4 regions of the Cohnella massiliensis genome follow, and region 1 is predicted to be linked to each of the others. Evidence: riboswitches for the same ligand, from Rfam matches in the RefSeq annotation. Region 1 holds a riboswitch; each other region holds the start of a gene.
The links. A riboswitch is a leader RNA that binds a small molecule or an ion and turns the genes downstream of it on or off. The one in region 1 is predicted to bind cyclic di-GMP.
Positions count from the first base shown of each region.

Region 2: another riboswitch for cyclic di-GMP. It lies ahead of B7E11_RS13300 (response regulator transcription factor); the one in region 1 lies ahead of B7E11_RS30440 (collagen binding domain-containing protein).
Region 3: another riboswitch for cyclic di-GMP. It lies ahead of B7E11_RS30380 (sensor histidine kinase); the one in region 1 lies ahead of B7E11_RS30440 (collagen binding domain-containing protein).
Region 4: another riboswitch for cyclic di-GMP. It lies ahead of B7E11_RS11860 (EAL domain-containing protein); the one in region 1 lies ahead of B7E11_RS30440 (collagen binding domain-containing protein).

Region 1 is NZ_LT821259.1:1,971,965-1,977,727, reverse strand. It holds gene B7E11_RS30445 (LPXTG cell wall anchor domain-containing protein) at 1-1,918, opposite strand, end outside; gene B7E11_RS30440 (collagen binding domain-containing protein) at 1,903-3,429, opposite strand; cyclic di-GMP riboswitch class I at 3,750-3,836, opposite strand; gene B7E11_RS22950 (iron chaperone) at 3,899-4,270, opposite strand; gene B7E11_RS22945 (response regulator transcription factor) at 4,410-5,763, opposite strand, start outside.
Region 2 is NZ_LT821258.1:823,774-829,536, forward strand. It holds gene B7E11_RS29980 (C40 family peptidase) at 1-1,096, opposite strand, end outside; gene B7E11_RS13285 (DUF6075 family protein) at 1,129-1,539, opposite strand; gene B7E11_RS13290 (RNA polymerase sigma factor) at 1,655-2,074, opposite strand; gene B7E11_RS13295 (hypothetical protein) at 2,695-3,234, opposite strand; gene B7E11_RS13300 (response regulator transcription factor) at 3,459-4,172, opposite strand; cyclic di-GMP riboswitch class I at 4,263-4,348, opposite strand; gene B7E11_RS13305 (SDR family NAD(P)-dependent oxidoreductase) at 4,496-5,368, opposite strand; gene B7E11_RS13310 (TetR/AcrR family transcriptional regulator) at 5,439-5,763, shown strand, end outside.
Region 3 is NZ_LT821259.1:1,147,801-1,153,563, forward strand. It holds partial or broken gene B7E11_RS19095 (IS5 family transposase) at 1-911, shown strand, start outside; gene B7E11_RS19100 (SHOCT domain-containing protein) at 967-1,197, shown strand; gene B7E11_RS19105 (DUF2933 domain-containing protein) at 1,224-1,415, shown strand; gene B7E11_RS19110 (hypothetical protein) at 1,802-2,881, shown strand; cyclic di-GMP riboswitch class I at 3,167-3,252, shown strand; gene B7E11_RS30380 (sensor histidine kinase) at 3,390-4,931, shown strand; gene B7E11_RS19120 (LuxR C-terminal-related transcriptional regulator) at 4,819-5,415, shown strand.
Region 4 is NZ_LT821258.1:468,924-474,686, reverse strand. It holds gene B7E11_RS11875 (D-2-hydroxyacid dehydrogenase) at 1-350, opposite strand, end outside; gene B7E11_RS11870 (GGDEF domain-containing protein) at 803-1,597, opposite strand; gene B7E11_RS11865 (hypothetical protein) at 1,594-1,947, opposite strand; gene B7E11_RS11860 (EAL domain-containing protein) at 1,974-2,717, opposite strand; cyclic di-GMP riboswitch class I at 2,745-2,831, opposite strand; gene B7E11_RS11855 (tautomerase family protein) at 3,026-3,412, shown strand; gene B7E11_RS11850 (HAD family hydrolase) at 3,467-4,120, shown strand; gene B7E11_RS11845 (helix-turn-helix transcriptional regulator) at 4,200-4,655, opposite strand; gene B7E11_RS30960 (extracellular solute-binding protein) at 4,896-5,471, shown strand; gene B7E11_RS11835 (GntR family transcriptional regulator) at 5,730-5,763, shown strand, end outside.

The DNA.
Region 1 (5,763 bases):
CCTCCTCTTCGATTTCGACGACAGGCTCTTGATCGGGCTCCGGAACGTCCGTCGAAGGCGTGTCAGGTAATGTCGGTTCGCCTTTCGGGATCTCTTCATCCGGTACTTCCACTTCTTCGGTTGGCGTCCCTGGTTGAGTTGTCTGCGGCTGCTCCGGATTGTTGTCCGTCGGAACCGGTATTTCCGGAACCGATGGACCGCTTGGAGTTTCGGGATTCTCCGATCCGTTATCCGGATTTTCTGATCCGTTATCGGGATTCTCCGATCCACCATCTGGATTATCCGATCCGTCATCCGGATTTTCCGATCCACCATCTGGATTTTCCGCTCCGTCATCCGGATTCTCCGTTCCATCATCGGGATTCTCCGATCCGTTGTCCGGATTTTCGGGTTCGGAAGGCTCGCCAGGGTCAACCGGCTCTTCCTTGCGGTTCGTAACAATTAGTTTCTTCACATGTCCTTGGCTTACGATACTGGAGTCGATCGTTACGTTTCGCTCAGCCTGCTCGATCGTATAGCCTTCCGGAGCTTCCAGCTCCTTCAAAATATAATCGTCGTACAGCAGCTTCGTAAACAGGATTTTGCCGTCGGCATCCGTCGTTTTGACGATCGCCGCCCGCTTGCCCGCCGCATCGTAAAGTGCGAACTTCGCTCCCGAAAGCGGCTTCGCCGGATCGTCCTGATCGACCTTCGTCACTTCCAGGCTGCCCGTGACGCCGCCGCCCGAACCGGAGCCGGAGGAAGTGCGGACAATGATCTCTTCCGTCGTTTCCCTGAGCTCGGTCTTCAGCTGATCTCCTTCGAGCGCCACCTTATTTTGCACGGTTTCTTTATCTCCGGCGGTAATAAACGATTGGTATTCCAAAATATAGGCCGTGGAGATGTCTTCCGCGAACCTCAATTCAAACGTCTCTTGATCTCCGTCAAGCCTGGAGATGGTCAACGCATAGTCCTTCCCTTTCGTCAACTCTTCGGCTTTGACCGCATCGCCGTTTGCGCCGATTTCGGTAGCGTACAGGCGGAACGAATCCTCGATCAAAACCTGATTCGCGCTTGGATAGTCGATGATTCTGGCGTTGGAAATATGCGACTGGCCTTCATTGATACGAATCGACCAATCGATTTTGCTTCCGTTTTGTCCGCCGCTTTTCGTCACATATTCGCCGCCGTGGGGAACCGTCACGCTGGCATTCCATGTCGCCGTTTTATCGCTGCCATTCCACAGCTCGGCAGTATTATCGATATTTTTGACAATCAACGTACCCTGCAGCGATGTTTTGAACTCTATCCAGTAGGCGGATGAGATCGGGCGGGTAAAATGAATGGACAGCCGGTTGCCGTTCGCTTCGGACGGTTCCGTCACCTCGTACAGGTTAGCCGGTACTTCAACGTCCTTGGCAACGCCATTGCGTCCTCCCGTCAGTTTCATCTCATACACCTTGACCGAATCCGGAACAAGCTTCTGATTCTGTTTCAGAACATCCGTTACGATTGCATCGGCAATCGGATCGAGATTGTAGTTCAACTTGATGTTCCACGTAATTTCCTTTTCGACCGGATTGTAGCTGCCGTCTTTGCCGCCGTTATTTTTCGTATATTCGTCAGCGGAAAAACTTGCGCTCCGTTCGATCGGTCCTTTCTCCACGCCGTTTTCAAGCCACGTCATCGAAGCTTTGTTGATAAAATTCCCATTCTTGTTCTTCAGCCAGCCGATGTTAAACTTCGTTTCATACTCGATCGTATACGTGGTGTCGATGGTTTTGGCGAACTTGATGACAAAGCCGGCGCGCACTTGATCGTATTCCACTTTATAATCGCTCGATGGAACGGTTTTCCCGTCGGCTTTTACGATCACCGAATTCGGAACGAATTCGAGACCGTTATTCGGGAACGTATCCGTAATTACCACGTTGTCCATGCTGTATTTGCTTCCGTCCGGCTTTTTATCGCCGTTGACCGTAATTTGCCACTTCGCCGTTTTATCGGCGAAATTGACATTCGAGACGCCTTTCGCCAACGCGCGGCTTGTTGGGCCGGGGTTGTCGCTTCTTTGGACGATTCGCCCGAAACGACTTTATTTTTGACCTGCTGGCCTTCGGCGCTCAATCGATCGACCGGCTTCGTTTGGTAAACGATCGTATACGGCGAATCGATATCCTGGTTGAACTGAAGTTTGAACCCGTTCGTGCCCGTCGCTTCGGCCATATAATCATCCGCAGAAAGCAAATCTTTGGCATTCGTCGAATTCCCTTTATACACCTTCAGCGAATCGGCAATCCACGTATGAATCGAATTGAATTCATCCGTGATGACCGCTTGGTCTTTCGGAATCTGTTTTTCGTTGAAGTTGTATTTCACCGTCCAAGTGACGATTCCGGTATCTTTATCTTCGCGATACGATTTGGTCAAAAATTCTCCGCGATCCACCGTTACCGATGCGGTCGCTTTCGCTTCTTCCCTGTCATCGCCGGACAGAACGGCGGTATTTTCAAACTTCACCTTGCCCGACGGCCCGTCGGTCAGCTTCGTCGAGAAACGAATCTCATACGCCTTGCCGATCGTCTCATCCGCGAACGCAAGCTCAAGTTTGGCGCCGTTATTCGTAGCGACCGTAACCTTGCTGTCCTCTACCTTGTCGCCAAGGAGCGTCGATCCGTCTCCGTTCACTTGCAAGTGATAAACCTCGACAGAACCGTCGATAAGCTCCAGACCCTCTGGCATTGCATCGGTGACGACCGCATGTTTGATTTTGTCAAGCGTCGTATTGATCTTGACGGTCCAGTTTATCTGATTTTTGCCGACCGCATTTCCTTGCTTTTCGATCAGCTTTCCGCCCTGCGGCTTCAGGCGAACGATTACGGTCTGCTCGCCGCTTCTTACGGGAATGGCGATTATGATTTCCGTGCTGCCTTTAATGAGTTCCTTCCTGAATTCCGTGCGAATTTCCAGCTTGCCGCTTACGTTGGAATGGTTCTCCACGTAATCGTTGAAGGTCATGACGACCTTTCCGTTCCGATCGACCGTAAATCGGCCTACCTCGCCTTGATCGGAAACGAGCGGTTCGTTAATGTCGGTAAAAATTTCAAACTGCGTCGGCAGCTCGAAGGTAAACGTATCCCCGGCCTTGTAGCCGTGTCCGTTCGGAAGCTCCCATTCGTAGCTGAGATTGACAGCTGCGCCGATATCCAAACTGCTGTCCGGATGATACACGGCATCGATCACGGAACCGTTCGTATCGGTTAACACAACTTTTGTTAAAATATTATCCGAATGAACGACTGGCGATGTCGGGTTATAGACGCTATACGTCACACCATATACGGATTCCTGCACGCTTGCCGCAGCATGGGTCGTCCAGGCCGATGCGCCAAGCAGCGTTTGGAACAGGAGCAACAGGGCCACAGCGAATGCACTTGCTTTTTTCTTCATAGTCTCTCCCTCGTCCTCTTCATCACCCTCATACTATTGGTTCCGATCTTGCCTTTCCGTGCGCAAATCGCACCATGCACCCATCGGACGGTACCGATAAGGGACCATCGAGCTCATCACCTCCGCCATTTCCTATTGGCGCGACTCCTTGCGCTTGATAGTTTTTCAGAACCAAATGGGCTTTCGCCATTGTAGCACCAGAAACTGTACATTTTCTAAACAAATCCAAATAAGCCTTGGACTAGAGTCCAAAGCTTGATTTCCTGCAAGATTAAATTTGAAATAACAGCAAGTCCAAAAAAACAAAAAAAGCGTCTTCGTTCGGTAGCTGGCTGCCATTGACATCACGTCATGAAGGCCCTATAGCTTTGCGTCCTTGCCTTTCGACAAGTTTGCCGTTATCGTGAGTAGCTTTGTGAACTTATCATATCAAAAATCCAGGCTTCTATCAAGTAAAAAATCCCATTCTTTATTTCCGCCAAAACGTCGGACAGTCCGCCTTATCCAAAATATTGAATTCAATGAATTTCTCAAGCAGAGAGAAATCAACCGGACTCCCCCACGGAATACGGACCAACTCGTTGGTGTGATCGTAGCCGGACTGGACAATTTCATCCGAAAAATGCTGCATCCCTGCCCGTTCGGGGGCGACGGCCAAATGACGTTTGGAAACGCTGAAGCCAATAATAAAGGTGTCGTGATCGGTAAACATAGGCTGATTCCACGCCAGTTTGGGCGCTAAATTCGGAAATTTTTTCGTTACCCAAGCCAAAACCTCTTCCGTTCGGGCCCGATGTTCCGGATTATCGATGCGCGCTAAATATTTTGCGAAAACTTCCATGTCGTTCCCTCCTTCTTTTGATTCCTCACTCGTCCTTCATTTTATTCAATTTCAATTCCTTTAGCAAAAGATCGAGACGAGCAATGATTCGTTCTTGATTTTCAATTTGTTTTTTATGCAGCATATAGGTGCTGCCACTTCATAAATGGTTCTTAAACTCTTGCGGCGTCATCCCGTACTGGGATTTGAACAGTTTAATAAAATACTGCGGTTTCTGATAGCCGACTTCGTGCGCAATTTGACTGATTTTCAAATCCTTGTGCTTCAACAATTGTACCGCTTTTTCCATTCGCAGGCGAAGGACGTAGTTGGAGAAGTTCTCTCCGGCCTCCTGCTTGAATAAGTTGGATACGTATACGGGATGCAGGTGGACATGATCGGCTACCGCTTGAAGGGTGATCTCCTTTATATTCCCTTGGATGAATCGGCGAATCCGTTGCATCAAGTCGGAACGTATATTGTCCGAATAGTTGTCGCTGTACGCTTTGATTTGTACATAGCTGCCGAAAGCCCATTCCTTCAAAGGTTCCACGCTCCAGCTTGCATCGATTTTCAGCATCTTCTCGATGTCTCTGCCAAATACATCAAAAATCCGTTTGCCTTTTTTGTGCAAATAATAGGAGTATGCTTGCAGCAACGCAACATAGATTTCAACCCCGTATTCGCGGGCGCCGCCGCCTGCTCCTTCGAGCTCGTCGAATATCCGGCTCAGCTTGTTCTCGAATGCCGTCCACTGCTCGATTTCGATTAACTCCATTAACGTTTGGGAACGGTAAAGCTCCGTAAACGGCCGAATGTCGAACGCTTCTTTCTTTTGCGTTACTTGAAAAAAACTTTCCGTCTGGTAGCCGATATAATCGGTATAGATCGATAATGCGGAGTGGTACATGGACAGGATGTCTTTTGGAAACTCCCCCCAATTGCTTTGGACAATGGACACTTTCGATTTTAAATATAATTTGATTTGATGCTGGGAGAGCCGGGCCAGGTCCTCAATTATAACGGCGGAGCGATCGGGATCCGATTGTTCGATTTGTTTCGATTGTACCAGGAAAATCAAATAATCGTACGAATCTTTGCAATAGATCACATGAAATTGACTCGAAAATACTTCTTCTACAATGTTAAACATGGCATATTCGATCAACGAGAGGCTGTACAGATCCGTATTCGAGTTATCCTCCTCCACTCTCATGCATAAGAGGATGGCTTCCCTTTCGGCTTGAATGGGCAGCTCGACCAGCTGGATCTTGTCCTTCAAAACGGATAGGGGGTAATTTTTGCCGGACAGCAAATCGAACAAGAACATCTCTCTTAATTTGGGCAAGCTTTCTTTGAACCGGTAATAAAATTTTTGCTGATTCAGGAGCGCATTTCCTTCTTCCGTAATCTTGTTTATAATATGGCGAAGCGTTTTTTCCAAGTCCTCGTTCGATACCGGCTTCAGTAAATAATCGCATACTTGCTGCTGGATGGCTTCCTTCGCATATTGA
Region 2 (5,763 bases), on a different contig from region 1:
ATTCCACCCGGTCTACATTGCCAGCGGATTGCTGTATATCTACCAGTCGGGCGGCGAATTCATCCTCTATTTCCTGAACGATTCGGGTAAGCGGCTTTACATCGGCATCCGTATTTTCACCGGACACAAAGATACCGAACGGAGAGGAAATGACAGCGGCTATCGCCATGACAATGCACATAACTACAATTACCGAACCGCTGAATCCCAAAAGCGCTGTCAATCCCTTGACAAGCAAGGCAGTGGCTCTTACAACCATTTTAACGATAAGGCGATTCAATCTCGCGGCAGCTCGCGCAGTCTGGATGGATCGGCGAGCAGACACCACCATCTGCGCAGCCCGCTGAGCTTCCTTGACGGCATTCATTCTCCCTTCAGTTTGAGCATCCGAATAATTGTTAGTGTGATCTACCCGATGCCCATTTTTTATAAATGGCGATAACATCTTGAAATTTCGTACTTTCCGTTTGATCGCATGACCTGATTGTTTCACTAATGTAGACGAGGCTCGGTTTAGCTGGTTCACGCGTCCATTTGCTGAACGAGATACCGCGGCGGAGAATGTTTCCTTCTTCCCGGCCGGTTTTGGATGTCCGATATCCCTTTTCTGCATCCGCTCAGGAAAGCTGCCTGTTCGAGAACGATACAGAAGCCGGGCATTGGCCCAGCTTCGAATAAATCGTTGTTTTCCTGAATGCGAACCAGTAGACAAGACGTATTTTCCATCAATCGGCCTACGGAGACGTAAGCTACGGGCAAGTCGCGGTGTACGCGTTAGCGAAGGCTCCGCATTAACATCAAGCGAGCTATGACTTGCGACAGAATCACCCTCAGACAACAGCTGCCTTTTTAGAATGTGTCGGATTAATCTCTTGTTGATACGCAGACTCATCCCCATATGGACGCGTATCGTTTTTTTCGTAGCCGCTGCGGAATGGCGCTGCGCATATTCAACTGGAGAATGGGAAGTCGTCTTGTCATGATCAACCTTCCGCTTGGCACGAGCGGTTGAACGCCTTACACGATGCAATACGTTCGGGAATCTGTCCAAACGTTTGATGTCTTTCACAACACTCCTCGTTTTAATTTCCTTCATCGTCCCATTTCACTCCCGTCGTTGGTAGCCATTCAGCGAATTTGTTCGGCCAGCCGATTGATCGTTCTCTCGTGATTTCGGCAATATTCGGGATAACGAAGATGAATCGCTTCAAAAAAGTAAGGGGCATAGCTGCAATCGAATAGTTCGTGGGGAGTGGAGTAACGTTCGCCCCCTGCTTCGGTCCAGCCGTTCCACAAATTAAAGGCGAGCCGGCACACTCGAATGGTACTGCCGGTTTGCCAAGGGGCCGAAAGGCCTTCGGGCCTAATGCCGCCATTAGCAAAATCATACAAATCGCGGATATGACTTCTGGTTTCTAGGGAAATGCCCAATGTATAGAACAGTGCTCGGTGATAGCCGTCTTTGCATTTCCTTTCATCCAGCATCTGAACATAAAACCTCTCGTGTTCATCATCTCGAAACCGAACCTGTTGCATCATCGCATACCCCTTTCGTGTATAGTGCAGCGGCTGGTTGCAACCAGCCGCTGTCTGAACATGGTCCTCTATATAACCGTTCATTTTGGCAGGAAAATCGGACCCTCCCACGAAACGATTACATGTTTTTGAGCAAGTATTCCATTTGTTTCAAGCCTCGTTGAATCGATTTACGAACCGCCCGCTCATCGACATTTTCGGCCCTGGCAATATCGACTTTGCTCATGCCCAAGAAATAATGGGCGTAAATCCGCCTGGCAGATTTCTCCGGCAAAAGGCACATAGCTTCATAAAGTTGCTGCCTTGAAAGTTTGCGCTCGTAATACTCCTCCGGTGAAATCGAAAGAAATAAAACATGCTGCTCAATCCCATCGTTGCGATCAAGCGAATAATAGGCCCGATGGCGATACGTTCGCAGTCTGTAGGCGCTTTCCTCCAAGTCGAAGCGCCGCATTTCATGGGCAATCTCTTCGTCTACATCAACCCATACATCCGACTTTAAAAAAGGATACATATCCCGCAAATTCATCTTTTTCATTCATGTCCCTCCATTTTGGTTTGTTGGCAAACCAAAACAGAGGGGGGAGAACGACAGCCAACGCTGCCTTTTATGCCTTTGTATAACAGCTGTAAAAAACAAATAGGACCTTGCCGCAGAGCGCGTCCACGCTCGGTTGCGACTAGGTCTGATTGTGAAATTGAATTATATTCTTGCCGATATTTTCGCCGATTGCAGTTATGAGCAATAAGCATACATCGCCTTCACCCTCTTTCTCACCTGGCAACACCGTGTGAGAAATTAAGTGGGCTATGATGTATGGCGCTGCCCTTGTTTCGTTCAGCTCCTTGGCATCCGATATTTAGCCGACAACTGCATGAACAATATAAAAAAGCGCCGTAATTCCTTCCGCTGGGCATCAGGGAAAGAAACGACGCTTGATAAAAGTGAGTAATCACACATATTTATCGTTGCTACCATGGCACTGTCTGTCCACATTATCAACATAACATGAAACAAGTGCATATGGCGTGCATAGTTAGTGCAAAAAAAGGCAAAACCAGTGCAGCGTTCGGCATGTTCGATGCGACACCGGCACTCCGATCCTCAAAGTTGAGTACGGGGGACAAATCTATGTGCAATGCGTCTTCTGAATTCATTCAATCTGCTTGAGACGACTCCAAATCCAGCAAAAACGCCCGATCTTTGATTTTCATGTAGATTTTGCGTAAAATTCGCTTCCGATGATAAAAGTACGCGCGGCGGGAAAGCGCCAGGCGACTTATGGCATCTGAGGATGCAAGATTATCAATATATCTCAAACGAACAAATAAGCCTTCTTCCGAGGTGAGCGCCGTAAGAGCGTAGTCGATCAGACTAATTCTGGATAGCAACAATGGGATTTCATGTTCAGTGATCTGTATGCGTCGAATGACCGTTCGCAATACCGTTTCCTGTTTTCTACCTCTGCTATGAGCCGCAACCATATGCAGGGTGCGCGTCAATTCTGGGATGTGAGTGAGTTCGGATTGAACATACTTCAATCTCGCTTTCCAGTCTTTATAGGACTTCAGCCATGATTCAACTTTCTGATAAGGAATGGGTACTTGGTCTGCGACATCACAAAGTCCTCCTTGTGATACATGCTTTCTTATCGTTTTCGGCCAGTTACATTTTTCACTCTCCATTTCCATCGTCATCTACCCTTCATCTCGAGATTCGCAGATGTTGACAAGGTACGATATTCACAACCTTTATTCCTCTTTTTATGACTCTCACCTCCGGTCGTATTCTCCTAAAAATCTCCATTTACACCCTCCATTTTACCTATAAAATGCTTAAATATGGAGGGTGATTTTTTCATCACACGATCAGTTCATAAAATGTCGAATGAACACAAAATGACTCGAATCAGTGTGAATCGCTAACACGTGATTCGGTCTTGCCGATTGTACAGGCCTCTTCGTTTCGCTTTTTCGGCTGCTTCATGAATGGAGCTAGCATTGAATTTTCGAATGATGTTACGAACGTGCGATTTCATGGTGTTCTCTGTGACGCCTAACAACTCTCTAATTACCGGCTGTTTATAGCCCCACCCGATCAACTGCAAGATCTCTTTTTCAGTGGGCGTCAATATACGATGTAATTCTTTCCGCTTATCAAGACCAATTTCATTACGGATTATGGATGCAACATCGGCATGAAGGGAAGATTGTCCCCGATAGGCTTCCCTTACGGCGTTTGCGACATCCGCATAGTTGATCTTGGTAATGTAATTGATCGCCCCGGCCAGCATAGTTTCCACAATGATTTCAGACTCATAGAGGCAGGTCAAGATAATGATTGGCATCGATTTAATTTTCAGAACTTCGGAAATTGTATAGAGTCCATCTTGTTGCGATGAATGTAATACCAGATCAAGAATCATGACGTCTAAATCCAATTGCTCACACGCTCGAATGGCCGATTCCTTATTTGTTGCAATATGAAATATATTCATATCAGGCTCTGCATTGATCAGCTCCGCCATCCGTTGTTGCCAAATGGGGTCGCTGTCCACCAGCAAAACTTGTATCTTCCCTTCTTTCCAACGCACGACTTCATCAATTTCTACGGCATAACTTGCACGCTCCTCCATCTTTTCATCACCTCGTTGATTGTTCTGAAAGCGCAAAAAAAAAAGACACGTACCCTCGAAAGGCCGTGCCTTTTAACTGACAGCAATAGAGAGGGTAACCCGGCGATCATTGCACGAAGGCAGAAGACCCGTGGCTTTGCGTCCCAGTCTTTCGAACTGGTTTGCCTTTTTCCTGTTTCGCTTTATCGATATATCGGGACAACTGATCAGATAGTCATGCATGCCCGTTAGGAATGAAATCCAATCACTGCTGGTCAATCCTGCCATTACCGCATTCAGTTGCCTCTCTTTCGTACCGAATCGAGCCTATGGCAGGATTAACTTTATAGCTTACTAAGGTCGGGATGGACGGCATCGTCGGCGTCCGTAGAGAGCGAGAGTTCTTCCCATTTGGCCAGTTCTGCGAGCTTCAATTCGTCGGCCTGCCGGATCATATTCACTGCATCGCTGCCCAAAGGGAGCCATTGCGGCGGCTCTTCCATGTCGGCCACTTTGAGGATAACGTTCGCAGCTTTCTTGGGGTCTCCAATGGGGAGTCTCCCTGTCCTGGCAGCATCGTTGAATATATTCAATAATATCCCGACCGTCTCTTTATACGGCTCACCAGGTGGAATGATCTTCATCGAGGACCCTGCCCAGTCGGTACGGAAGCCACCGGGTTCAATCAAGGTAACTTTCACCCCAAAAGGCTTTGTTTCGGCGGCAAGCACACCGGAAAACCCTTCGACGCCATGTTTGGCGGCCGTGTATGCGGCGAGTCCCGGCCCTGCCGGACGGCGTCCGCCGATGGTGGAGAACTGGATGAATCGTCCGCTCATTTGCTTCCGAAAGACCGGTATCGCTACGCGGCTGACATTGATGACGCCAAACAGATTCGTCTCGATTTGGGCGCGAAACTGGTCCGACGGTGTTTCCTCAATCGATCCAAGGTCGGCGTATCCGGCGTTGTTCACGACAACGTCAATTCGACCGAACTTCTCTACTCCACAAGCAATGGCCTGTTTGGCTTCGTTTTCATCGGTAACATCCAGGCGAACGGCATAGGCGCGTCCTTCGCTTGCAGATACAAGATCGTCTAGTGTTTCCGGATTTCGCGCCGTTGCCACTACCAGATCGCCCCGCTCAAGCGCAGCTTCTGCAATGGCGCGACCAAATCCGCGCGAGGCTCCCGTAATAAACCATACTTTTGCAGGCATGTATTTCTCCCTCCTTATTGAATGAACGTTTAATAAATTACTCCCTTATTAAATCACACAGCAGATTTGGTTGTCAAATGAACGTTTATTCAAGTATAATGGTCACATGATAAAAAGAGATCCCGAATCGAAAAAACGACAACTCCTTGAAGCCGCCTTAAAGGAATTCGCCGCTCACGGTCTGGCCGGAAGCCGGGTCGATCAAATTGCCGAGCGCGCCGGGTGCAGCGCAGGGCTGGTATACACCTATTTTGGCAGTAAGGACGAATTGTTCGACGCCGTGCTACATTTTATCGTTAACGAGACTGTAACCAATATTCCCATTATTCCAGAAGACTTGCCCGAGTATGCAGGAAAGCTGTTCGATGCGAGCGAGCAGCATCCTGAAGTCGCTC
Region 3 (5,763 bases), 820 kb from region 1:
ATCTGTCTCTGCTGAATCAGGCCCGGGAAAAGCTGGAGAAAATGATCGACATTCTGCATGAACCGCAGCGCGGATAGCCTCGCAAGCCAAGAACATCCCGAGAGCGTTCCCGCAAAGCCTATCTGGCGATTGCCAAGCAGCGGCGCGTGAAGCCGCGCACGATGCGCAAAGCCATCGGCAAGCAGTTGCGGTTCGTCTCCCGTGATCTGCGCATCATCGCCGAACTCGCCGAGACGACGGGCGGCCTGACGCAACTGCCGCGTCGCATGTACAAGGAGCTGCTGGTCATTCAAGAGCTCTATCGCCAGCAGCAAGCGATGTACGACAAGCGAACGCATAGCGTACCCGATCGGATTGTCAGTATCGCACAGCCGCACGTGAGGCCGATCGTGCGTGGCAAAGCTCGGGCGAACGTCGAGTTCGGCGCGAAGCTGGCGATTAGCCTGGTGAACGGCTATGCCTTCCGGGAGTATCTGTCTTGGGACAGCTACAACGAAGGTCAGACGCTGCAGGATGCAGTGGAACACTACCGCGCCAGGTTCGGCTATTATCCCAAAGCGGTGCTGGCTGACCAGATTTATCGCACACGCGACAACTTGCGCTACTGCAAGGAGAAGGGAATTCGGCTGAGCGGACCGCAGTTGGGGCGTCCGTCCGCCGATCAGCAGGAGCAGAAGAAGATCGCGAAGGCAGATGCAGCCGCACGCAACGCAGTGGAAGGCAAGTTCGGTGAAGGCAAGCGCAGTTATGGGCTTGGCCGTATTCGAGCGCGTCTTCAGAGGACGAGCAAGACCGTGATCGGGCTGCAACTGCTGGTCATGAACCTCGAAAAGAGACTCCGGGTTCTCTTTTTGCCTTTTTTGCAATGGCTCTGGTCGACCCTTGCATTCCGCTTGCCCGTGATGCCGTAAAATGTGACCCGTTCAGCAAGCCCTATACTAAAGATAAGAAAGGAGCGAGACAGCCATGATGATGGGATATGGCTTTGGAATGGGCTGGATCGGATGGGTAGTTAACCTGCTGGTTATTATTGGGGTCATTTATCTGGTCGCGAGGTTGGCCATTCATCACGATACCGGTTTGCGAAAAAGTGAAAAAGAAGCGGACCGGATTGCGGCTGAACGTTATGCGCGTGGAGAAATAACGGAAGAGGAATTTATGCGAATAAAAGATGTATTGCGGAACAAACAGAAGTGATGATTCTTCGAGGGAGGAATGGAAAGATGGACTGGTCTTGGCTTGCATTACTGTTGTGCCCACTTATGATGGTTCCGATGATGTTCATGATGAGAGGTAATCATTCTGATCATAAGGATCGGAATGAGGACCAATTGACGCGGGAACTGAATGCATTAAAGGAGCAAAATGGCCAGATGCTGCAGGAAATTCAACAATTAAAGCAACAGAAAGGATGATGAGTGATGAGTTGCTGCGGTAATCACAGCGATCACAGCAATCATTCGGATCATGGTCATAACCGCAAGGCTCACAACTGGATGATGATCCTATGCTGCGTGCTTCCGATTATTTTGGCTGCCGCCTTGCTCCTAAGCGGCAGAGCATCGGGGCCAACCGGGAATGGCATGCTCTTCTTGCTGATTCTGATCTGTCCGTTGTCTCATTTGGTGATTATGCCTTTCATGATGCGCAGGAATCATCCACATAGATAATGGGGTCTAAACCCCCTTATTTCCAGAACCTTCGCCGAGAAGGTTCTTTTTTTCGATATCTAGATGGATAGCGTGAAAATGGTGCACACATTCGCATATTCGTCGGAATAGGCTGATGTGGAGGTGTTTTTATGGTTTATCATACGCCAGATACGACACGTATTGCGCTTTCGGATCCGGAGGCGCTGTCCATTGCAGTTTCTCAAATGATCTATCCCAGCAGGACGGTAAGTTGGCGCGCAAATTCAGTTATTTTAGTCAGCGGTGACGATTTTCGTACGATCGTGCCAGCTGTGTCGCTTATTCACTTTCCGATTAATGCTCCTATTTTGTTTGTCAATCACGGAACGCTGTCGGAGCTGGTATGGAATGAAATCAACCGGTTGCAGCCTGCCGGCAAGAATGTGCCTCACGTTATTTTAATCGGCGAATTCAACCCATCGGCTATCCAACAACTCCATGGCAGAGGTTATACTACTTTGCATTTTCATCATTCTGACCCTGTTGTGCAGTCAATCCATATTGCAGAGTGGCGGAAGCGTTTATTGCCGGATACCATGCCGGAGATGGTAACGAAAAACACATTTTTAATATCCGTTGAAGAGTCGGTAGAAGCATTGCCGGCATACGGATTTGCGGCGCATATGGGAACTCCTTTCTTGTACACCTATAAGGATTCTTTACCCGAATGGACCGCCAGGTTTTTGACGAACGAAGCAACGAGAAACGTCTCGATAATAGGATCAACAAACACGGTGTCTGCCGAAGTCGAAGAAGCCTGCCGCAAAATCGTACAAGGACACGTGGAACGTTTCGGAGGAGAATCACCGGAAGATATTGCGGTGAACTTTTCAAGAACAAAAAGCGAAGCAACGGGAATGGGATGGGGACGCAACGAAATAATGAAAGGTGATGCCTTTACGTTCTTCCCGGCCTTCTGGAAGTATGGCATGATCACGGCCCCGCTGTCTCATATGGGCAAACATACGCCGCAGCTCCCCCTAACAGGTACGGTATTGCCCAAGGTCTATCTTGATTACCTGCAATATCTGCGGCCAATGGCGGCCCATCCGATGCCCCCTTTTATGCATGCTTTTATTTTGGGCGATTTTCATCAGATTCCGTTCAGTACCCAAGTGGAAATCGAGAAGAACATCATGTTCATGGAGTTTCAACAAGGTACTGATTTGCAAGGCATGACTCACAACTAAGAAATTCACTTATAACTCAAATTTACTTCATGTGCCACCCAAATTTAAATGCTGTCATACAGCAGTAATAAGTCGTCGAATTATTGTCAGATAATCGACTAAGGATAATGACCGTGAAGATTGGGCCTATATATCCATTTTCTGTTACCATTTATGACAGATTTGCAGTATAATAGAATCATCTCATCTCTGCACATCGTGCTCGCGTATGAAATCTGATGCGTAAAAAGGAGGGGAGCAAAGCACACATCCGCTTGATTGTCCAAATGAATAGGAAGCTGTAGGAAGGAAAAATGGCAAACCCGCTCGAAAGACGGGGACGCAAAGCCACGGGTCTGCGGCCGCAAGGCTATGATCGCCGGGTTACCCTAAAAAGACAGGCTTCTTGGGAAAGGCACGGTTAGGGTACGTGTCTTTTTTTGTCGTTTGGGAACGGTTGGAATCAAGCCACGGCGTCGAAGAAGCCGGGAATAGGAAAACCTCGCCAAGGGAGGGATCTGATGTGGTTATGCTGGTCCTATCATTATGGTCGGTGACGGCAATTCTGCTGTTTTCCCAACCGAGAAGCGAGCAGAATCGCTGGGCTGGCGGAGTCGCTTTTTTCTCCGTATTCGGGGAGTTGTCTGCCGCAGTGGATGAGAAGATCATTCCCTTAGCCGCGTCCTTGGCATACGATCCGATCACTGACGGGTTGGAGTGGGTAAAGGGATGGCTTTGCTTCTTGGCCATGTACATGCCGCCTTATCTGCTCTTGATGTTCGGTTTGAGCTATACGGGTTGGTTTCAACGGCGGAGGAGATGGAAACGATGCGTAATCGCTGTTGCCTTTACACCGGTCCTGGCCATGTTTTTTCTGTCTTCGGCAGGTTCCCGACTTGAAGACGATGTGCATCCGATGCCGTTCTGGGCCGCGCTCTATTACATGACGGCAGCCGCGGTATGTCTGAGGCTGGTTTATCGTGAAGCGGACGAGAGGATCCGTCAGCAACACCGTTTGGTCTGTTGGATAATCGTACCGGCAACCAGTTCCGTGCTGTTATTCGACTTCATTCTGCCCTTGCTCCGATTCCATCCGATCATCAACGCAAACCGTGCCGTTATCACCGCGGCTTGCATTTGCTTTTACGCGTTTTCCGTCCGCTATGGCATATTGGGCGTTCGACTGCGATTGGAGAAATATCCGGATTCCCCGGATCTGCACGGGAAGACGCCTGCTATATTCATGTTCTATCATGCCTTCAAAAGCGAGCTCGGAAAAATGCAGGTGGCGGCGAGGCGCATATTTTTTCTTGTCCAACGGACCAAACAACAGGAGCTTTACCGGGATGCATCGCATCTGATCGATGCGACGGAGCGGATGATGGCCATCGCCGTCCGTTTTCGTCATCCTTCACAGCAACTGGTTCTGTATGAGCAATCTTGCGTTTTATCCGAACTCGTTGAAAACACGTTGTGCAGATTGGCTTGGGAATTCCGCAACAAAAAACTTGCTGTTCGGAAAGAACTGGATGAATCGATTGTCTTGTATTGCGACCCGGCACACTTGCAGGAGGTATTGAGAAACCTATTCTTCAATGCCATCGAAGCGATGTCCGAAGGAGGGAGTTTGACAATATCGTCGAGTCTGTCGCCGGAAACGATGGACATCATCGTTCGTGATACCGGTTGCGGCATTGCGCCGGAATCGATGCCGCATATTTTCGAGCCCCGTTTCACCACCAAATCGAACGAAGCGAACGACGGAATGGGATTGTTCTACAGCCATGAAGTGATGCGGCAACATCAGGGATCGATCGAGGTGCAGAGTCAAACCGGAACCGGCACGACATGTACGCTCCATTTTCCCATCCAACGGGTCTTCCGCCATTCGTCGCCATGGAACCGATGGGAGGAATACGATGAACAAGATCAAAGTTTTGTTGGTGGAAGACGATCCGGTGTGGAACGAATATATATCGGAAACGGTGAACCGGGAACCGGATTTGTTTTTGGTCGGAACGGCCCGATCGAAAGTGGGTGCGATCCGCATTGCCGGCATGCTGGACATTGATGTGGTGCTGCTGGATGTGGTGCTGGACGGGAACGCCGCCGACGGGCTCGATGCGGCGCTCGAAATCGTCTCCATCAGCAGGGCGAAAGTGATCATGCTTACGGTGATGGATCAAGCCGAGATCATTTCCGAGGCGTTTGGCAACGGAGCTTTCAATTATATTGTCAAGACGGCGATCGAGGATATTCCGGAGGCCGTTCGAGCCGCATATGCCGGCCGATCCTCCATCCATGCTTCCGCCGCGGGCGCGCTTCGGTCTGAATTTGTCCGGATGAAAAGAAACGAATTGCGGCAAAGCTTAACGCGAACGGAATTCGAAGTTCTTCGTTTCATGCACGATGGACATACCCGTTCCGCAATCGGGGATCGTCTGCATATTACCGAAAGCACCGTCAAAAAACATGTGAACCAGGTGATCCGGAAATTAAAGGTTCATACCGGCAAGGAAGCCGCCAGAAAAGCGAAAATGAAAGGAATATTGTAGGATGTTCTTTTGCTCCGGAACAGGAAGCCGACAATAGCACTTTCGCCCAAAACCGGGTGGGGTGCTATTGTCATTTATATGGAAATCATCTGATCGTACTGTACCAGCGGCGCAGGTATCCAAGTCGATGCTTGCCCGGAAAGTGTCGTATCCGTTGATGTGCTGCACGTTTCATCGTTCCCCTGCAATTTTCTCCTCCATAAGATACTCCTTAAATCCAACTCTCCTGTTCTTTTCACTATCAATTTTCCGGGTCTATACCCCGAGGGGGTTCCAGAAAAAATAGAACCTTTTCCCGAAAGGTTCTATAAAAAGATCGACCTGACGCTATGGAGAAAGCGGAGATAC
Region 4 (5,763 bases), on a different contig from region 1:
AGATGCAGCTTGCGCCCGAACGCCAGCATCATCGCGAACGCCGTTTCCGCCATCGGGACGGGATGAACGCCGCTGGCGTCCGTCACGACGGCGCCTTTTTGCTCAAGCGCCTTCAAAGGCAAATAATCGACCCCGGCCGATCCCGCCTGCACCCAGCGCAGCTTGGCATCCGGCCGAAGCAGGTCCGCTTCCGCCTCTTTCGCCCAGCCGCAAATCACTTCCGCTTCCCGAAAGATTCCGGGACCGAGTTCTTTCGCTTTGCCGAAAACGACGTTCCAGCCAGGGACGGCGCTTCGGATTCGTTCCTCCTGCTTCGGCGTAAAGCCGGACAAGCCGACGAGCGTACGCATACGCGATCTTCCCTTCTATACAAGATGAAAGAGCAAGGGGCGCTCCCGATTATTTCCTGTTTTTTACATGCGAAAAAATGAGCAGCCACATGATGCAGCCCAGCAAAATAGGGGTTCCGCTTTCCTGCAAATCCATGCCGTCAGGGCTCAATCCGATTCCCGTGAAAAACCGAGCGCCAGGCAAATGAGCACTTCCAGAAGCTTGGCAAGCATAACGTTCTCCTTTTCGGGCAAAAGTCATGCTTGCATCATAGACAAGTTCGCGGCCGATTGCAACCGGCTTGAAAGGCGGGGGGAAGCAGCGCGGGGCGGGAAGTATCGGAACGGACGGTCAGCAAAGGAAGGACAACAGAGAAGCCGACAGAGAAGCCGACAGAGAAGCTAGCAGAGAGGAGAGCGGGCGCTTTGCAAAACAGCGGCGCACAAAAGCGACGGCAGCGGACGAATGAAAATCAGACTTTGCCCGTCTTCCGCTCGGTGGACATCAGGCTGGCCCGCAGGACGAGTTCCCGAAACGTCAGCTTGCCGAGATCCGGTTCCGCGCCGGCGTCCAGCCATCCGACCGAAGCCGATACGTGCGCCGGACCGACGGAGAAGCCGTCCGCCAGCGTCCCGACGGCATCTCGAATGAAGGAAGGAGGACGTTTGCTAAGCACCGCGAATTCGTCTCCCGCATACCGGCATAGACAATCTTCTTCGCCGAAGACGGATTTCAGTTTCCCCGCGAAGCCGCAAATAAGGTCATCCCCGACCGGATGCCCGAACCGCTTGTTGACGACGCCGAAATCGTTCAAATCGATGAACAAAAAATGAAACGGCTGGCCGCGCGCGATCAGATCCAACGCAATCGCCTCGAGATAATCGGATCTGAACAGTCCGGTCATCGGATCGGTCAGCTCCGCAATCCGGGAAGCAAGCGTCTCCCGGGTGACGATCCCGGACGGGGAGCCGTCCTTCGAACGGACGAGCAGCCGCTCAATGCCGTTCTCCGCCATCAAGTTCAGAGCGTCCCAAACGAAGGCGTCCTCGACGGTTCCGATCGGATCGGCAGTCATCGCGTCGGCAACGATCCGGTTCGGATGCGTCGTTCGCACGTCGCGCGACGTCAGGATGCCCGTGACCGTTCCCGCATCGACGACGAGGAGGGAGCCGATGCGAAACCTCTCCATCAGTTCGGAGGCATGGAGCACGCTTCGACCGGACGACACGCTATGAATCGTGCGAGTCATCACTTCGCCGACCTTCATCGGATGTCGACCTCCCGTTGCACGGATACCTCCACCTTCAGCTCCGAGCGAAGCACCATCGTTTCGTTGATGAGCCCCTCGGCTTCCTGAACGATGACGTCCATCAGTACGCTCTCGTCCAGCATTTGCAGAAGGGAGGTGCGGATGAGGACAGCCTCGATCTTCGGATGGTCGGTCCGGACCACGGAGAACTGGTCGGGGCTAAGCGCCTCGGCCATTCTGCGCACGGCTTCCGGACCGATCGGGGCGCGCCTGCCGATAATAAGCAAATCCTGCATGGGCGGCATTTCAAACTCGGAAATTTTTAATGACAGCATCGCTTTTCTCGAATAGTTCTTTCGGTCTTCCAATATCTACGACTCCCTTTTCCGAAGATTTAAGGGACGCCCGTTGAGTAGAGGTCCGCCAGCCGCTTCGGCTTGGACAACAGAAATCCCTGTCCCAACGCGACGCCCAACTGCTGCGCCTGCATCAGGTCTTCCGTTTCTTCAATCCCCTCCAAGATAAGCAGCGTGTTGTCCTTGCAATATTCCGCAAACAACTTCAACATTTTGCGTTTTTCCGCGTCGACCTGCAGATCCCTGCCGAAAAACCGGTCCAGCTTGATCATGTCGGGGGCGATTTCGATAATTTTCCTGAGCGTCGTCGCTCCTTCCCCCACATCGTCGAATGCGACAAGAAATCCGGATTCGCGGAGCCAACGCAAGTTGCCGATAAAGTTCGCGTCATCCCAGCTCTCCGCTTCCGTCACCGTCTCGTTGATTTCGAATACGATCCGGTCTGCCAGAACCAGATAATCCCGCAAAGCCTTTTCGATAAAATGCGGGAACGTCCCGTCCGCGAGCGAGGACGGAAAGACGTTAAGAAACAGGTACTCGCCGGACTCCTTCCGCTTCTTGTCGGCAAAGAAAGCGGCGATAGCGCTGTATACGGACAGCGTATCCAGCTCGAACAGCTTGTTTTGCTCCGCGGCCGCTTTGAAAAGCAGGTCCGGCGAGCGAACGGCGTCGCAACGGATGAGCGCCTCATAACCGAGCACGGACCGGTCGGCAAGATGCAGCACCGGCTGAAAAAGGTGATAAAAATCTTGCTGCGTAATGAGATTTTCCATCGTAGTCATGAGTTTTCCTTTCTGATGATCGACAATTTCGGTAACCCGGCTGCCTTAGATTCTGGATCCTTAGGCCCATGGGCTTTGCGCCCCTTTTTTTCAAAAGGTTTGCGATTTTCGGTTTGAACGCACCAGTCGAAAGGACCAAGTTGTCACCCTTTTTACCTATAAAGATAATGTTTCGCCATAAATCGACTAAATTCCTACGGAACATGCGTTCGATTTTCGGGGCGGCTTCTTTTGTTTGCCGGGGAAATCATGATACGATAGAGGCGGATACGGAGTTTCAGAAGGAGACAGAGAGAGGTGAGCAGCCAATGGCTCAGGTAAAAGTATACGGTATTCGCGAACGGCTTGGAGCGGTAAGGGAAACGCTGTCGGACATTATCCATATGTGTCTGACGGAAGCGTGGGGAATTCCCGAACAAAAAAGATTTCAACGCTTCATCGGGTTGGACAAGGCGGATTTCATTTTTCCCGCCGACCGTTCCGAGCATTACACGATTGTAGAGATTATGATGTTCGAAGGTCGTTCGGAGGAAGCGAAAAAAAACCTGATCCGGCTGCTGTACGAAGGAGCGGGAGCGTGCGGGCTTACCGAGAACGATCTGGAAATCGTCCTCATCGAGATGCCCAGAGGCAATTGGGGCATTCGCGGAAAATCCGGAGACGAGCTCGCGCTTTCGTACGCGGTCGATATTTGAACCGGCCGCCATCGCCGCCGCAAGCCATGCTGGAGAAGAAAGGAAGAGAAGCGATTGATCAAGGCAGTCGTGTTCGATTTTGACGGAACGATATTGGATACCGAGTCGGTGGCGTACGACGCGTTTTGCGACATCTTCTCGGACCACGGCCAGAAGCTGGAGCTCGAACGCTGGGCGCTGGGAATCGGCACGTGGGGCGCCTACGACCCTTACGAGGATTTGGAGCGGCTTTGCGGCCGACCGATCGACCGCCCGGCCGTTGAACGTCTGTTCAACGAACGGTTCGCCGCCAAGTCCAAAGAAGTCGAGCTTCGGCCGGGCGTCATCGCGACGCTGGAAGAAGCGAAGCGGCGGGATTTGCGCATCGGTCTTGCGACGAGCTCTTACCGCCGCTCGGTCGAACCGCATCTGAGGGAGCACGGGCTGCTCGCTTATTTCGATGCGATCCATACGGCGGACGAGGTGGAAAAAGTCAAGCCCGACCCGGCGCTGTACAAGCTTGCGCTCGCATCGCTAGGCGTCCGCGGAAACGAAGCGGTCGCGATCGAAGATTCCGTCAACGGGCTGAGGGCGGCGAAGGCCGCCGGCATGTACGGCATCGCCGTGCCGAACCCGCTGACGGAAGGAATGGACTTTTCCGAAGCCGATCTGAAAATCGCTTCGCTTGCCGAGCAGCCGCTGTCCGATTGGATCGGCCGGTTCGGCTGAAGCCGCGCGGCCAAGGCCGGCAGGCGCGCGCGGACGGGCGGGCGGACGCGGGCGGGGCGGGAACCGCGCCCGCCCGCCGTCAACCTTTGCGGTATTGGCCGGGCGAGATTCCTTCCAGCTTTTTGAACACTTTGCTGGAATATTTCTCGTCGGCATAGCCGACCATGTTCGCGACCTCGGCAATCCGCAAGCGGGGATTGAGCAGCAGCCGCTTCGCTTTGCCGATCCGGACCCGCCCGAGAAAATCGGACAGATTCTCCCCGAACTCCTGTTTGAATTTCCGCGAAATGTATTCCCGGCTCAAGTAAAAATGGCCGGCGATCTCCTGCAGCGTCAACTCCCGGTTATAATTCGACTCGATGTATTTGGCGATTTCGCGCATCGCGTTTTTCTCTTTCGGCCGCTCGACGCCGCAAGTCGAAGAAAGAGAAAGCAGCCAATCGCCGAGCTGGCGCTCCCATGCCGGCAAGGACAGGCAGCCGGCGGCGTCGAACGGGGCGGGAAACGGAGCCGCGGCTTCCTCCTCGGCCGGCATCGTCCCGGGAACGCCCGGTTCGCTCGCCGGTCCGGCTCCCGGCAACTCGAGACAGGTTTCGCTGCCGAAGCGCCGCGCGAGCGGAACAGTAGGAAGCCCCGGCTCCTTCCGGCAAAACGGCCGTTTGCCCGATGCCGAAGTCGAACCGGCTCCCTAGCACGAGCTGCAGTCCCTCGTTCATGTTTACGAGCGTCTCGCGCAGCTTGTCCGGCCGGCTCGGTTTCGTTCAAAGGAAACGAAGTGTTCGAAAAATGGATCCGCTACGTCGATCTCGTGTTCAAGTACAGCCAGAAGGACAAGCTGACGACGGATTACGCGACGCAGGTCGCCAATTTCGCGTCCGGCAAGGCGGCGATGATTCAGCAGGGCAACTGGATTCAAGGCGACATCGACAAGGTGGCGCAACTGAACCTAGGCATGATGCCGATTCCGATCGACGACGGCGGCAAGGAGCGCATTTACACCGGTCCGGCGAATTTCTGGATCGTCAACGGCAAGTCCGAGCATCCGGAAGAAGCGAAAGCGTTCCTGAACTGGCTCGTCTCCTCCGAAACCGGCAAAACATATTTGGTTCGGGATTTCAAGTTCATCCCCGCGCTCGTCACGATTCCGGCGACGGAGGCCGACATCGGCCAGCTCGGCGCGGCGGTATCGCAGCAGGCCAAGGAAGCGGGCGGCTGGCATTGGGGGCGCTATCCGGACGGCGTCATCCAGGGCTGGGGAGCCGCGATGCAGGAATACCAGGGAGGCCGGATCGACAAGGATCAGCTGTTCGACAAGCTCGATCAGGCCGTGAAGGAAATCGTGCGGAAATAGGCGGCAACCGATCGACCGCCGAAGTCTCAACCGGCGGGGCGCCAAGGGCCGGAACGTTAATCGACCAAGCATCGACCGCCGGGGCCTCGCCCGGCGGTTGTTATCGTTCCTTTCTTGCAATGGCCCCGGGCCGGCTGACGCTGCAGGGCGCCGTCCGGACGCCCCGGGAGAGAATTCGGTGCGTGCGAGCGCAATCCTGTACGTACAAGTTTCAAGTTATGCTATAATGGAAGAAAAAGCTTTTCGAGGTGAATCGGTTTGAATTCGCAGTCTCCGAAATATATGCGGCTCA